Regions from separate parts of the Gorillibacterium sp. CAU 1737 genome, predicted to be linked through region 1. Evidence: predicted binding sites of a transcription regulator. Region 1 holds the regulator's gene; the other holds the start of a gene.
What was found. The regulator LexA, encoded in region 1, represses DNA repair genes until DNA is damaged. The targets are predictions, from matches to a motif close to CGAACATATGTTCG.
Positions count from the first base shown of each region.

Region 2: uvrB (excinuclease ABC subunit UvrB) is a predicted target of LexA. The motif match lies at 4,000-4,013, and genes of this name have one in related genera.

Region 1 covers NZ_JBDQQO010000001.1:821,588-829,543, reverse strand. Annotated here, with positions in the region: gene AAFN83_RS03850 (hypothetical protein) at 8-523, opposite strand; gene AAFN83_RS03845 (DUF896 domain-containing protein) at 513-704, opposite strand; gene AAFN83_RS03840 (LysM peptidoglycan-binding domain-containing protein) at 888-1,394, opposite strand; gene lexA (transcriptional repressor LexA) at 1,540-2,163, shown strand; gene AAFN83_RS03830 (carboxymuconolactone decarboxylase family protein) at 2,277-2,600, shown strand; gene AAFN83_RS03825 (Crp/Fnr family transcriptional regulator) at 2,713-3,213, shown strand; gene AAFN83_RS03820 (DUF438 domain-containing protein) at 3,214-4,470, opposite strand; gene AAFN83_RS03815 (cupin domain-containing protein) at 4,642-4,983, shown strand; gene AAFN83_RS03810 (hypothetical protein) at 5,155-5,526, shown strand; gene AAFN83_RS03805 (YhcN/YlaJ family sporulation lipoprotein) at 5,645-6,211, shown strand; gene glnA (type I glutamate--ammonia ligase) at 6,358-7,695, opposite strand; gene AAFN83_RS03795 (MerR family transcriptional regulator) at 7,935-7,956, opposite strand, start outside.
Region 2 covers NZ_JBDQQO010000009.1:159,377-167,332, forward strand. Annotated here, with positions in the region: gene AAFN83_RS17990 (PDZ domain-containing protein) at 172-1,455, shown strand; gene AAFN83_RS17995 (hypothetical protein) at 1,721-2,284, shown strand; gene AAFN83_RS18000 (flagellar motor protein MotB) at 2,312-3,130, opposite strand; gene AAFN83_RS18005 (flagellar motor protein) at 3,114-3,911, opposite strand; gene uvrB (excinuclease ABC subunit UvrB) at 4,108-6,108, shown strand; gene uvrA (excinuclease ABC subunit UvrA) at 6,249-7,956, shown strand, end outside.

The DNA.
Region 1 (7,956 bases):
CCCCGTTTTAAGACTGGTTATCCACCAACGCGATTTGGTTATCCGCTGCGAATTCACGAAGCCTCACCGAGACATTTGCAATCGGGAACCAATGGGTTACCTTCGTATACACCCAACGTTTCTTTTTCGTCTTCAGCCGAATGACCACCGCATTCTTCATCAATTGAATCTCTTCAATATCGGATGCGGACGCCGTTTGGAAGCTGGCAAAGCGTCGAGAGGTAATCGACGTGCGGCCGATGGCGAGCGTCGGACGATTCATGAACAAGAGCAAGACCGCAAGCAGGATATAGACGAGGAACGTGATGAGGTTCCCTCTCGTCATGGCATCCTGCTGAATGAACATGACAATGTTCAGAATCGTGATGATGATCAGAAAGAAAGGCAGCATCCAGTTCATGCCCTTGAAGGATTGCTTCACTTCTTTTCCCTTCACCGATACAGGAGCCAGCCCATCCTTCTTGCGTTTGGCATTGATCGTTTTTTGATTCTTCTCCACCATACGTTCCCACTTACGGGACATTGTTCTCTTCATCCTCTACAAATTTAATGGATTCCAGCTGATATCTCATGGACTTCTTGAACGCGTCAATATAGATACGGCGAAGCGCGTTGCGCTCCTCCAGTTCTTCGTCCGTCAGCCCTTCTGTTTTGGCTTTACGCGCCAGCTCATTAATGCGGGCGATCGTATCGTCCATGCTCATGAAAGCACCTCCCCTGATGCGAGTATCTCTATTACTTTGCCATTCGAGCAATGCCTTGTCAAGCGGAGCCGACACGCCCAACGGACAGACTTGGCTAAACAAAAAAAGCAGGTCCTCTCCACTTGCACAGTTGGAGATGCCCGCATAATCTCTTCTTCTATATAGGGAATTGGCAAAGGGGGATCACTTCGAATCGGGGAGAATCAACAATTGACCGATCTGAAGCTGGGTCGAGGTTAAGCCGTTCACGTCTTTGATTTCCTGAAGGTAGGACCGAATGGAACGGCCCTCCGAATATTTGTTCGCGATGGCCCACAAGGTCTCTCCCGGGGCTACGTCAATGATGCGGCGACCTAGGGCCTTCTCTTCTAATGAGGGTTCCTGTGCAGGCTGTCCTTGCTGATAGAAGGCTCCTGTCCCCATGTGACGGCCTGCTGCCGCATTATCCGCCGTGGCATACGCCGTTACCAGGAAACCGCTGAACAACGAGAACACGATCAGCAGTCCAAGAATGAAGGCTCTCGAAACAAATGCTTGGGGCTTGTCAGCCGTATGAGTGCTTCCGGTTTGGCGCGTGTTCTTGAAGCGGCTCGAACCCATTCCTCTTCGGTTCCCTGCCTGACCAGAGCCATCATTTCTTCTCACCGTCTTCATCGACTCAACCGGTTCACAATAGTACATAACACTCATCGCTCATCAACCTCCAAACATTTGTTCTGCTTTTACTATAACGCGAACACATGTTCATGTCAACGCAGAAAACGAACTTATGTTTGTACGAACCCCTATTCTATGGTATACTTTCCTTAATTAATTCCCTCATGGAGTGATAAACGTGACGAAGCTATCGGGCCGCCAGCAGGCCATTCTTGAATTCATCCGCAACGAAGTCCGCGCCAAAGGATATCCGCCCTCCGTCCGCGAAATCGGAGAGGCAGTCGGGCTCGCGTCCAGCTCCACCGTTCACGGTCACCTGGACCGTCTGGAGAAGAAGGGCATGATTCGTCGAGATCCAACGAAGCCTCGCGCTATCGAATTGCTGTCTCCCGGCGATGAAGCGTCTACGCCGTTCTCTTATTCCGTCGCTCGCGTTCCTTTAATCGGCAAGGTAACCGCGGGGGTACCGATCACCGCTACCGAGAACATTGAAGATTACTTCCCTCTACCCAATCATGTGGTAGGCGATCATACGGTGTTCATGCTGACCGTTCAAGGAAGCAGCATGATCGATGCCGGTATTCATGACGGAGATTACGTCATCGTCCGTCAACAGAGCACCGCGAACAACGGCGATATCGTCGTCGCCATGAATGAAGACGACGAAGCAACCGTGAAGAGCTTCTACAAAGAGAGGGATTACATACGCCTTCAGCCGCATAACCCGACGATGCAGCCGATCCTGCTCAAGAATGTCTCCATTCTCGGCAAAGTCATCGGCGTTTACCGGGACATCCATTAAGAGAAGGCAGACACCGAATCAGCCAAGTCCAGCCTCTTCCACAGCATGATGCTTGCATGTGGAAGAGGCTGTTTTCTATTCTTGGGCTCAATTCTACAGAAAGCAGGTGCTTCATGAGCACAACCAACGGAGTCAGCTCTTCCTTCCAGACCTTTCTACGGGAGGCCCCGAATCATCAGGCTGCCTGGATGGAGGCCGTTCACAAGCTTGGGACCGCAAGCAGCCTCGATCCCAAAACCGAGGAGCTCGCTTACCTCGCCGTCCTCGCGGCCGTCCGCATGGAGAGCGGAATTCCCTTTCACGTCAGCCATGCGAAATCGCTGGGAGCAAGCCGTGATGAAATCATCAGCGCCATCCTAATCGGACTTCCCGCTGTCGGACAAAGTGTCATTCAAGCTTTGCCCGCTGCACTCGCCGCCTATGACCGCGAGGAGTAACAAGGAGGCCCTCGAGTCATGCCTGGCATGACTTGAGGGCCTTTTCTCTTGGCTTTCGCCTTGGATAATCGCTATAATCAGAGAAGCGATTCCAAGAACGGGAGGAACATCAATGATTCTGCAAAAGGGAGATACTCTGTTTCGCCAGGGGGAGTCCGGTCCTCTCTACCACATCAAAAGCGGCATGCTCAAGATTGTCCGCGTACATGAGGATGGAAGCCAGCTTTTGGTTAACGTCATTGTACCCCACGAAATTATTCCGCATCATTCCTTAATCAGCCCAAACCCCTATTATGGAACGGCCCTAGCGCTCACGACCTGCGAGATCGAAGTTCTGTCGAACAAGGAATGGTACCGGGGCTTGGAGGAAGATCCCGAACGGTTTCGAGCGATTGCCCTGCAGCTGCAGCTCAAGCTTCAAATGATGCAGCAGCGAATCGATCAATTAACCGAGGTATCCCCCGCCGCCCGTCTGAATCGGCTTCAAGAATGGTTTGACGCGTATATTCAACCGGCTTCCCTCACAGACCTGCTCACGCAGGGCGAGATCGGACAGATCATCGGGCTGCGACGCGAAACCGTCAATCGGCTTATGCGAAATCCCCGTCGCTGATTACGACAGAATCCGTTTTTGACCCGTGAGCTTTTGCAGAGGACCGATATCCTGGGTAAATTCCAGTGTTCCCAAGTAACGACCATCTTCTGCGCGTACAGCGAAATACTGAATATGGACAAACCGTTCCCGGAAAGGAATCCAGAAGCTCTCCTCATCCTTCACTCCAGCCTTGAAGTCTGCCAGCAGCTGATTCACGACATGAACGCTTTGCGGCGGATGGCAGTTTTGGACCGTACGGCCGATGACCGCCTTCGTTCTTGCGAAGATGCGATCCTTCCCGTGGGAGAAGTAACGAACCACATCATCCTCATCGATGAACGTGAGATCCACAGGCATGTGATTCAACAGCCCCTCCAGTTGCTCGATGGAAAGACTGCCGGTCGCCATCCGCACTCGGCCTGCTGCATGAGGCAGCTCTGCTTCTTCGGATTCTGCCGCTTCAGCCGGCTCGGGAACTCGTGCCGGGATCCATTCCCGCTCCGGCGCAGTCAAGCAGAACCCGATTTCCGCGCTTTCATGGGCGATCTTCAGCCATTCGTCCTCCGTCAACTTTTCCAAGGACATCGGCAGCAAAATATTCTCTTCCTTGACGATCATCTGGGTCACTTCATTCAGCACTCTTTCCATGAGCCCGTTCAGTTCGGCCGGAGCGGTTTCACCCGTTCTGAGCGCGGCCAATACCTCTTTGATGCCCAGTCGTACCCCGTCATCCACACCCCACATCACTTTCGTCGGTCCGTAGATGCCGTATCTTTCGAGGTAAGGGAACAGCAGATTTTCTTTGCGGCTGTAGTGTTTATCCACATCGTAGAGAAGCGAGAAGTCTTCGATCAGCTTCATCCGAGTCTCCTCGGACGGGTCTTTCAAATACCGATCCCTGTGCAGAGAAATGGTGAACGAGACCAGCCGCTCGATCTCCCGGTTTTCCAGCTTGAAGGTATGCACCGGATGCCCTTGCTGATCCTCTGGATTGGAAGAGCGGTGAATGTCTTCAATCGATCCGTTGAACAAGGCCGCGTGTACGCTGCATAGCCGTTGTACCTCCTCGACAGGAATCCCGTCCTCTTCCATGAGCGCTTGCTCCAGTTCGGAGATTTCGTGAACCGATACAGAGCCGACGGCTTCGTCAAAGCGTCGTTTTACGTCCTCCACTTGTTTTCCATCATGCAAATCCTTTATGATCTCCTTGAGCATTTGCCGGCGCTCCGGGCGCATCGAAGCAGCATGCTCACGATTGTTGATAATTTCGCTCATCATCGTTCCTCCTTCAAGTTTCACTTGATAACGATTCTCATCTCACTTCCTACACTACCAAGTTGAAGGGAACCATCTTGTGATTCAGATCACAACTTGCACACCAAAAAGAGGACAAAATGAAAATGACTCGATCGTGATACGATCCAAGCCCAAAGGAGTGTGATCCCCATGGAAAAGAAAGTGATCGCTCAATACCAAGAGTACCTGGAAGAGAGATTTACCAAGCGCATGTTATTTAAAGAAGCGGATCATGCCGTGTTTGTCCTGAACTTCGGACCCGGCCATACCCTTCCCGAGCATAAACACCCCGGCTCCATCGTGTACATTACCGTCCTCGAAGGCAGCGGCGTTATGACCGTTGCGGGTGAGCCGCATTCCGTCGAGAAGGGTGATCTTTTGCACATTTCCGGTGAGGATACCTTCGCATATGCTGGCAGCTCGAATGAGAAGTCCAGCCTTCTGGTCACCCTTCTGCAGCCGCCTAGCGAGGCATACACTCAGAACGTGTAATCCATCCTTCCCGCTAAATAACGGACATTCCTTTGCTTGGAACAGTCTTTTGGCACATGCAAGCCAAAAGACCGCGCCCGGCATCAGGAATGTCCGTTTTTCTGCATTGGATACATTTACCGCTTCAATCCTGTAAAGCGCCTATGCTATGCTCACAGCGGGGGTGACAGCATGAACAACAAACTATTGATCCCTTTGTATGTTCTCTTCCCTTTGCCGCCCGAATGTCAGCACCTGCTAGTCTCCAGTTTGAGTGCGGTGGCTTCGAGTACCAAGGAACGGGAGCAACTGGCTCCGGCATTGCAGGTATTGAGAGAACACGACATTGCTTCGCTGAGGGACCTGCTGCGGTTAAACTTGTTGGAGTTTGGGGGAGTGTTGGAGAACGATCACGACCTTGAAATCACAACCAAACTCATTCAACGAGCATCTGACCATTCGGACTTCTACTTCGACTTAGAGACGCTAAGAGGGCAACATGTGGCAACGGAGAAGCAAATCGCCATCATGAACCGCCTGCGAAAAATGGGACTGATCGAATAACGGAACGCCTCCTCTGGGGCGTTCTTTTCCTATAGATGGAGAGCAGCAGCTCCCCCCCTCTTTGTACACGCATAATTCATTCAATTCGGGTACACAGTATGGGGCGGAGGTGGACAAGATGAAACGACAAACCCTAATCATGTTGCTCGCGATCAGCCTTATTCTAGTCTTTTCAAACGGCTGCTCAGCAAGAAACATGAGGCCTCAAAGTTATCATTCCGTCGGCCCAATCCCCCAAAATGAGCAAGTTCGTTCCGAATCACACCGTATGCCACACGAACAAACGGGGGTAAAAACAGAAGGCCCCTATATTCGTACACAAGGATATAGAACCCCAGCCTCTTCCGAAAGGGCAGTTGCCGATAAAACCGCGGAACAATTAACCACCGTTAACGGGATCCAGATGGCGACAGCCTTAATCCATGGAAACCATGTGTTGATTGGGTTAGATATACCGAACATGGCACAAGAAAATCAAGCAAAAAACCAGGCAACCCGAATCGTCAAGGGGCTCCATCCGCATTCGCTTGTTCATGTTACGACCGACAAAAATCTGATCATGCGAATTCAAGGCCTTCGAATGCACTTGGAGCCAACGGACGGACAATCTGTCCGTTACTATTCGGACGATGTTGGTATTCTCATCACGGACATTGACCGAATCGAATTCCATTCGTTCCGATAAAAGGGATCTGCCACATCGGCGGTTCCAGCTATCTATATTGCTTTACAATCGCCCCGTCAGCTAAATGAGCTTGCTGGGGCGATTGCTATTCCGCCTCTAAAAAGCAAAGAATCCCTTGGCCCGCATAGGCCAAGGGATTCACTATTCTAGTACAGCGTCATGTAGTGGTCGCGTTCCCATTGGTGAACCTGGGTGCGATACATATCCCATTCGATCTCCTTGAGCTCGAAGAAGTAGGACAAGGCGTGGTCGCCGAGGGCTTCGCAGATCACGTCGTCACGGAGAAGCTCGTTCAGCGCTTCCTTCAGGTCGCCCGGCAAGCTCGGGATGCCTTGATCGATACGCTCGTCCTCCGTCATAACATAGATGTTGCGGTCAACGGGTGCTGGCAATGGGCTCTTGTGCTTGATGCCGTCCAATCCTGCCTTCAGCATAACCGCCATCGTCAGGTAAGGGTTGGCCGCGGGGTCCGGGTTGCGAACCTCGATGCGGGTGCTAAGGCCGCGGGAAGCCGGAATGCGGATCATCGGGCTGCGGTTGCTTGCCGACCAAGCTACGTAACACGGAGCTTCATAGCCGGGAACGAGCCGCTTGTACGAGTTGACCGTCGGGTTGGTGACGGCGGCAAACGAACGAGCATGCTTGAGGATCCCTGCCATGTAATAGCGGGCTTCTTGGCTGAGACCAAGCTTGTCGCTCTCGTCATAGAAGGCGTTCTCCGAGCCGCGGAACAGCGATTGGTGGCAATGCATCCCCGAGCCGTTTACGCCGAAGAGCGGCTTCGGCATGAAGGAAGCATGCAGGCCATGCTGGCGAGCGATCGTCTTAACCACCAGCTTGAAGGTTTGAATCGAATCCGCTGCCTTGAGGGCATCGGCATATTTGAAGTCAATCTCGTGCTGACCGGGAGCCACCTCGTGGTGAGAGGCTTCGATTTCAAAGCCCATTTCCTCCAACGTCAATACGATTTCGCGACGGCAGTTTTCACCGAGGTCCGTAGGAGCCAGATCGAAGTAACCGCCTTGGTCGTTCAGCTCCGTGGTCGGATTTCCCTTCTCGTCAGTCTTGAAGAGGAAGAATTCCGGTTCCGGTCCCACGTTCATCGTCGTGTAGCCCATCTCTTCGGCTTCCTTCAAGGCGCGGCGGAGAATGCCGCGAGGATCGCCAGGGAACGGCGTACCGTCCGGGAGATAAATGTCGCAGATAAGGCGAGCGATGCGATCCTCCGTAACCCAAGGGAAGATCACCCATGTATCGAGATCCGGGTAAAGGTACATGTCAGATTCTTCGATCCGCACGTAGCCTTCGATGGACGAGCCGTCGAACATCATTTTGTTGTCGAGCGCCTTCTCCAACTGGCTTACCGGAATCTCAACGTTCTTGATGGTTCCAAGCAAATCCGTAAATTGAAGGCGGATAAACCGGACGTTCTCTTCCTTCGCAATGCGAAGAATGTCTTCTTTGCTAAATCCTTTGGTCGTCACGAAACCGATTCCTCCCTATGGGTCATTGTACGAAAGAATTGTCCGCCCGGGTGCACAAGGCGGTCCATGAATGCGATCCCAACAATTGACACGGAGACGCCAGGAACGGGCTTCTTCGCTTCCCTGCGGTTACCTGGAAGTCTGCCCTATTCGAGGCAGAGCCTCTCCGTATTCTGCAAATGCATTGAACCTGTCGTAAGGTTGTGCGCAAGTCTCTCCTTCGGGAGAGAAGCTTACGTCTAGTGGAAAAAGCGGGAAAGC
Region 2 (7,956 bases), on a different contig from region 1:
GCAATTCACATCTATGTGTCGGCTTCAGGAAGAAACAGTTTGAGTCTCAGTACGCTTGTGGATGATCCATGCAATGGATAAAAAATGGAAATCAGACGAATCGTGAAGGAATCCGTTCTCCTGCGTCGAAGAGGAAGAGGATGAATTCAATTTAGAAGGAGACAGCGAACCATGAATGGAACCGAAGAGCTTCTCTACCGGCTTCTCGCCGCAATCGGCAGGCTGGCGCTGAATCCCTTTTACTACATTGGCATTCTCTTCGTGGTGATCCAGTATCGTCGCCATATCATATTGGAGCGAAAGTTCTTTGCCAGTCGGCTCCACTCGCTCGGGCAGGAGACGTGGCGAACGGTCGCATGGGGGCTCTTGGCCGGAACACTTGCTTCCCTGCTGCTCGCCGTGACCGGGGTCAAGCTGGACGCCGGGGCGGTTGTGCTCCTGTGGGGCTTGACGCTGGGCTTGCTCTTTGTGCGTGTTCGATACCTCTGCTTGGCTTATTCGGCAGGCCTACTCGGCCTGTTGCACATGGTAGCCCCTCATATTCCGGGCTGGGGAGAGAATGCGTCCTTCCGCTGGTTTTATCAGACCGTGGATCAGATGGATTTGCCGTCTCTGTTCGTGCTGGTAGCCATCCTGCACCTGTTGGAGGCGGGGCTTATTCGCTTTCAGGGAAACCGTCTCGCCACTCCCTTGTTCGTGGAGAGCAAGCGCGGCAAGATCGTAGGCAGCTATCAGCTGCAGGGATTCTGGCCGGTCCCGCTGTTTCTCCTCGCCCCGGTAACGGACGGAGGCGTTGCCCTTCCCTGGACACCGCTCTTGTCCGGCTCTTGGGGAGCCGCTCAATGGGACGTGCTCGTCCTGCCCGCAGTGATCGGCTTCACGGGCCTCACCTTGAGCCGTTTGCCTGAGGCGAAGCTTCGCCAGACGGCGGGGCTGCTTCTCGTCTACGGCACCGTCCTGCTCGCCGGAGCGCTTGTCTCGGCCTGGTGGTCTCCGTTCGGTTGGGTGGCGGCGCTTGCATCCATTGTGCTGCACGAGGCCGTCATGGCCTACGGCGATTGGACGGAACGCCGGCGTCCCCCCATCTACGTGAACGGCCCCAAGGGGCTGACCATCCTCGCGATCCTGCCGGGAAGTCCTTCCCAAGCGGCGGGGCTTGCCGTGGGCGAGGTCGTGCACAAGGTCAACGGCATGCCGGTGCGTACGCGGGAGGAGCTTCACGAAGCGCTCCGGCTGAACTCCGCCTTCTGCAAGCTGGAGGTGCTCAACCACGCCGGAGAGAGCAAGTTTGTGAGCCGCGCGCTCTACGAGGACGAGCACCACCAGCTCGGGATCGTCATCGCTCCTGACGATGATGCCCCTTACTTTATCGAGGAAAAGGATTTCTCTTTCCCGTCGTATGTTCGCCGCAAGTGGATGGGGGTACTGCGGAACGATCGGCAACAAGGCTTGTAGACGAGTGGAACCCAAACTTAATTTGAACGCAGAAATGGAGACCATGCGCCAAGGGCCGTGGTCTTTTTTGTATGTGGAGGAACATGACGTAGATGGGGAGAATTCGACAGGGGAAGAGGGGAGCGGGCATGTCGCATTTGGAGAGCCAAAGTTGCTGTATGGGAAAGAAGGAAAATGTTGAAAAATGTAGAATTAATAGCATCGAAATCTACATGGAATCATCTGGGCAAGCACAATGCGGGAAGTATGAAAGTGAAGGATACCAGTGAAAAAGAGCAAATATGGCTCAGCCGCCATTTCCATTCTATTAATCGCGTTTGGTCTCTACCAAGTCATGCCATGGATTTTGACCGAGGTTGTCTCTCTCTTTAACCCGAGCCTCCCTAAACCTGCTATCACCTATGAAGAGTTCCCCTTCCGTCTAGAATATGAGATTCATGGGCAGAAAAAGGTCATTGAGGACACATTAATTTGTGAGTATGATGGCGTGAGCATAAACGAAGGAAACGGGAAGTCAAGGAAGTGGAAGCAGAGATTTGAAAGTGGTAGAGAAGAGATCATTCTGCTAAAAATGGCAGGAACGAATGAAATATCTTATTCTCCAGGACCTGCAAGATACTATATGGGGGATTCGAGCTATTCGTTTAAAGATTTCTTTCCAGATGCCAGCATAACGGAATTAGTTGGCGGCTTCCTGGAAACAAGAAGGATTCGGTCAGACGAGCTTTTCAAAATGTATGGAATCAGACTATTAAAGTGGGAAATATCCCCGCCTATCGTAAACTCTTTTACACAAAAACACCGCTTATCCCAGAAACTCTCGAGGTAAGCGGTGTTTGGCTTTTGAAGAGGTCGACTAGCGAAGAATGACAATCTCGACGCGGCGGTTCTTTTGGCGGTTGACTTCGGAGTCATTCTTCGCCACCGGCTTTGTGTCCGCGTAAGCGACGGAACGGAATGTATCGCGCGAGATTCCTTTTTGCTCAGTGAAATACCGGACAACGGAGAGCGACCGTTCCGAGGAGAGACGCCAGTTGTCCTGGAACTTGGCTCCACTGGAGAGCGGCAGGTCGTCGGTGTGCCCTTCGACGCTGATCTGGGCGCCATGCAGGTCCGGGAACAGTGTGCCCATCTTATCCAGAACCGGGTAAGCTCCAGATTTCAGAGTAGCACTGCCCAGATCAAACAGGAAGTAATCCTTCAGTGTGACGATGATGCCCCGATCGGTATCGACTGCAGACACCGTCGCCTGCAGCTTGTTGTCATCAATATAGCTCGTGATGATCTTCAGGAGGCCCTGAAGCTCGTTTTCTCTTTGCTGCTCTGCCTTCTGTTGCTCCGCAGGGGTCTCAGCTTTCGTATCGTTCGCCCGGGTTTCTTCCCCGGCTTTCTTTTTGGAATCGTCCGAGTCATTGTCCGCCTTCTGATCCTTCTTCGGATCGGTTTCGCCGACGAGGCCGCTTCCTCCTCCGCCTTGAGGCATGACGGAGTCGGATTTGTTGAACTGAAATTGCAGCGATTGGGCCAACTGGTTGTATTTCGCCACATCGACTTTACTCATGGAGTACATGATGACGAAGAATACCAGCAGCAGCGTGATCAAGTCGGAATAGGTAACGAGCCAACGCTCGTTGTTCTCGTGCTCGGCATGCTTTTTTTTACTTCTCCTCGACATTTCCTTCCCCACCTGCCCTGGCTTTATTCTTCCCATCCTTATCATGCAGGAAGGAGGTCAGCTTCTTCTTGATGAGCTGCGGGTTTTCACCGGCTTGGAGGGCCAGGATGCCTTCGAGCATCAGCTCCATGTCGGATACAAGAGCTTTGCTGCGCATTTTGATCTTGGTTCCAACCGGCAAATAAAGAACGTTCGCGCTCGCAACCCCGTACAGGGTTGCTGTGAACGCAACGGCGATCTTCGGTCCGAGCGAATCCGGATCACTCAGGTTCCCCAGAACGTGAATCAATCCAAGTACCGTACCAATAATCCCGATGGTCGGTGCATACCCGCCGGCGGCTTCGAAGATTTTGGCATAGCCTTCATGTTTCGATTCGATGGCTTCCATCTCGAGTTCCATGATCTGGCGGGTGAGCTCCGGGTCTGTTCCATCGACGACCATGAGCAAGCCTTCTTTTAAAAACGGATTGGTGTGCTCTTGCGCGCGTTGCTCCAACGCCAGTACGCCTTCCCGGCGGGCAATCGTAGCCATGTCAACGATCTCATCGATAATTTGCCCGGGGTCGCGCTTGGGTTCCTTGAAAGCCATACCGAACGCCTTTGGCAAATCCTTGAGGCTTGACATCGGAAAGCTGACGATTACTGCTCCGAAGGTACCCCCGAATACGATGATCGCCGCTGTATAAATCCATAGCGACCCCAAGTGACCGCCTTCCAGCATAAAGCCCCCAACCAGGGATACTAAGCCAAGCACCATACCGATAATTGTTGTAATGTCCACAACGTCCACTCCAGTTCTGAGGTAGATTGCAGCCTGTGTAAGATGCTTCCAAAGATTGCAACACAGGAGGAAAATAAGGTATAATAAACGAACATGCATTCCTATTTTCCGGGTTAAGCTCATCCCTTTCTATATCGGAACGGGAAGCGTTAAATGTTAGAGCATTTCCTTAAAGGGGCAGGTGACGAAACAAATCATGGGCGAGATCCTCATGAGTAACAAGCCGTTCCAACTGCAATCGGAATTTTCCCCGCAGGGTGACCAGCCGAAGGCAATCGTCGAACTGGTGCAAGGAGTTAAGGAAGGCAAGCGGTACCAGACACTGCTCGGTGCAACGGGAACGGGGAAGACGTTCACGATCGCGCAAACCATCGCCCAACTGAACCGTCCCACCTTGGTCATCGCTCACAACAAGACGCTGGCCGCGCAGCTTGCCAGCGAGTTCAAGGAGTTTTTTCCGAACAATTCGGTTGATTACTTCGTGAGCTATTACGATTACTATCAGCCCGAAGCGTACATTGCATCTTCGGACACTTATATTGAGAAGGACTCGAGCATCAATGAAGAGATCGACAAGCTGCGTCACTCCGCGACGAGTGCCTTGTTCGAGCGGCGCGACGTCATCATCGTGGCGAGCGTGTCCTGCATTTACGGTCTCGGTTCTCCGATGGAGTACCGAGATTTAAGGCTCTCGCTCCGAGTCGGAATGGAGAAGCCCCGCAACGAGATTCTGCATAAGCTCGTCGACATCCAGTACCAGCGCAACGACATGAATTTCGTGCGCGGGACCTTCCGGGTGCGCGGCGATGTCGTGGAGATCTTCCCGGCCTCGCACGGCGAGCACGCTGTGCGGGTAGAGCTGTTCGGCGATGAGATCGAGCGGATCACCGAGATCGACGTGTTAACCGGTGAGATTCTGGGCGAACGCGATCATATCGCCATCTTCCCGGCCTCTCACTTTGTCACGGCCGAGGAGTCCATGAGGCGAGCTGTCGTCGACATCGAGCGGGAGCTGGAGGAGCGGCTGGAGGAGCTTCGCGGGCAAGGCAAGCTGCTCGAAGCCCAGCGGCTGGAGCAGCGCACGCGGTACGATATTGAAATGATGCTGGAGATGGGCTTCTGCTCCGGGATCGAGAACTATTCCGGACCGCTCACCTTCCGCGAGCGGGGGGCAACGCCCTATACGCTGTTCGACTATTTCCCCGAGGATCTGCTCGTAGTCGTAGACGAATCGCACGTTACCCTTCCGCAGATTCGCGGGATGTACAACGGGGACCGAGCGCGTAAGGAAGTGCTCGTGGAGCATGGGTTCCGTTTGCCGTCCGCTCTGGATAACCGCCCCCTTCGCTTCGAGGAATTCGAGCAGAAGTTCAACCAGATGATCTGCGTTTCGGCAACGCCGGGACCCTATGAGCTGGAGCATTGTCCTGTCATGGTCGAGCAGATCATCCGACCGACCGGCCTCCTTGACCCAGTCATCGATGTTCGGCCGACGAAGGGACAGATTGACGACCTGATCGGGGAGATTCACGACCGGATTGCCAAGGACGAGCGCGTGCTCGTGACGACGCTCACCAAGAAGATGGCGGAGGACCTGACGGATTACTTGAAGGAAATCGGCATCAAGGTGCGCTACCTGCACTCCGACATCAAGACGCTGGAGCGGATGCAGATTCTTCGGGATCTTCGGCTCGGCACCTTCCATGTGCTCGTTGGGATTAACCTCCTGCGGGAAGGGCTCGACTTGCCCGAAGTTTCGCTTGTCGCGATTCTGGATGCCGACAAGGAAGGCTTCCTCCGGGCCGAGCGGTCGCTCATTCAGACGATCGGGCGGGCCGCACGGAACTCGGAGGGCAAGGTCATCATGTACGGCGACAAGATCACCGATTCCATGGATAAGGCGATGACCGAGACACAGCGCCGCCGCACGATTCAGATAGCCTATAACGAGGCGAACGGGGTTACCCCGACGACGATCAAGAAGCGCGTGCGCGATGTGATCGAGGCAACCAAGGTGGCCGAGCAAAAGGCCGACTACCTCGCCGGGGTGAAGGAAGGCGGGAAGCTGTCCAAGCGCGACCGAGCTGCCGTCATCGACCGTTTGGAGAAGGAAATGAAGGAAGCCGCCAAGAGCTTGCAGTTCGAGCGCGCCGCCGAGCTGCGTGACGCGATTCTGGAGCTGAAGGCGGCGGACTAGCGCCATATGGAACGGAGAAGAAAGAGGGCAGGGAGCGATCCCTGTCCTTGCATCGTGCTTAACGCCAAGCGCGGATGTGTGCCGGATAGGGGCAACACTGCCGCGAACAGGGCTTATTCAGATAAAGAGGACGTGAGAGAGTGGCCATCGACAATATTGTGATCAAAGGGGCCCGGGCCCACAACCTGAAGAACATTGACGTCACCATCCCCCGGGACAAGTTCGTCGTGCTGACCGGACTCAGCGGCTCCGGCAAATCGTCGCTAGCTTTCGATACGATCTATGCGGAAGGGCAGCGCCGTTACGTGGAGTCGCTCTCCGCCTATGCCCGTCAATTCCTCGGGCAGATGGACAAACCGGACGTGGATTCCATCGAAGGGCTCTCCCCGGCGATCTCGATCGACCAGAAGACGACGAGCCGCAACCCCCGCTCCACCGTCGGGACCGTGACCGAGATTTATGACTACCTGCGGCTTTTGTTTGCGCGGATCGGCCACCCCCACTGCCCGACTCACGGCATCGAGATTACCTCTCAGACCGTGGAGCAGATGGTGGACCGCATCTTGGAGTACCCGGAACGGACACGGCTGCAGATCATGGCTCCGCTTGTTTCCGGCCGCAAGGGCGAGCATGTGAAGCTGTTGGAGGACATTCGTAAGCAGGGGTACGTGCGCGTGCGGATCAACGGCGAGCTGCGTGAGCTGTCCGAAACGATTGAGCTGGAAAAGAACAAAAAACATACCATCGAGGTTGTCGTCGACCGGATCGTCGTCAAAGAGGATGTGGCCACGCGTCTGGCCGACTCGCTGGAGACCGCCCTCAAGCTGGCCGAGGGCCGGGTGCTGGTCGATGTGATGGATCACGAGGAGCTGCTGTTCAGCCAAAACCTGGCCTGCCCGATCTGCGGGTTCAGCATGGACGAGCTTTCTCCCCGGATGTTTTCGTTCAACAGCCCCTTTGGGGCTTGCCCGGATTGCGACGGACTTGGCAGTAAAATGATCGTAGATCCGGACCTGCTCATTCCCGACAGCGGCAAGTCCATCGAGCAAGGAGCCTTCGAAGCCTGGGCCGGCGGCGTTTCGACCTACTACCCGCAGTTTCTGGCTGCCGTGTGCAAGCACTTCGGGATTCCCCTGGATCTCCCGGTCTCCGAGTTCAGCCCGGAGCAGATGAACAAGCTGCTCTACGGCACGGGGGAAGAGAAGATTCATTTCCGCTATGAGAATGACTTTGGGCAGTCTCGGGAAGCATGGGTTTCTTTTGAAGGCATCGTAAACAACCTGGAGCGGAGGTATCGGGATACCGGCTCTGACGGGATTCGAGAGTATATCGAAGCTTACATGTCCGGCAAGCCCTGTGAGAAGTGCAAGGGCAAGCGGCTGAAGCCGGAAATTCTCGCCGTCACCGTAGGCGAGCACAACATCGCCCATGTCACGGATCTTGCAGTAGGGGATGCTCACCAGTTCTTCGATGCCCTCACCTTGACCGACAAGGAAAAGGCGATTGCCAATCTCATCCTGAAAGAAATCAAGGAAAGGCTCGGGTTCCTTGTGAACGTCGGGCTCGATTACCTGACGATGAGCCGCGCCGCAGGTACACTCTCCGGCGGGGAAGCCCAGCGTATTCGCCTTGCCACTCAAGTAGGCTCCAGCCTCATGGGCGTGCTCTATATCCTGGACGAACCGAGCATCGGGCTGCATCAACGGGATAACGATCGCCTGATCGGCACGCTCAAACGCATGCGCGACCTGGGCAACACGCTCATCGTCGTCGAGCATGACGAGGACACGATGCTTGCCGCCGATTACATCATCGACATCGGCCCGGGAGCGGGGATTCATGGCGGGA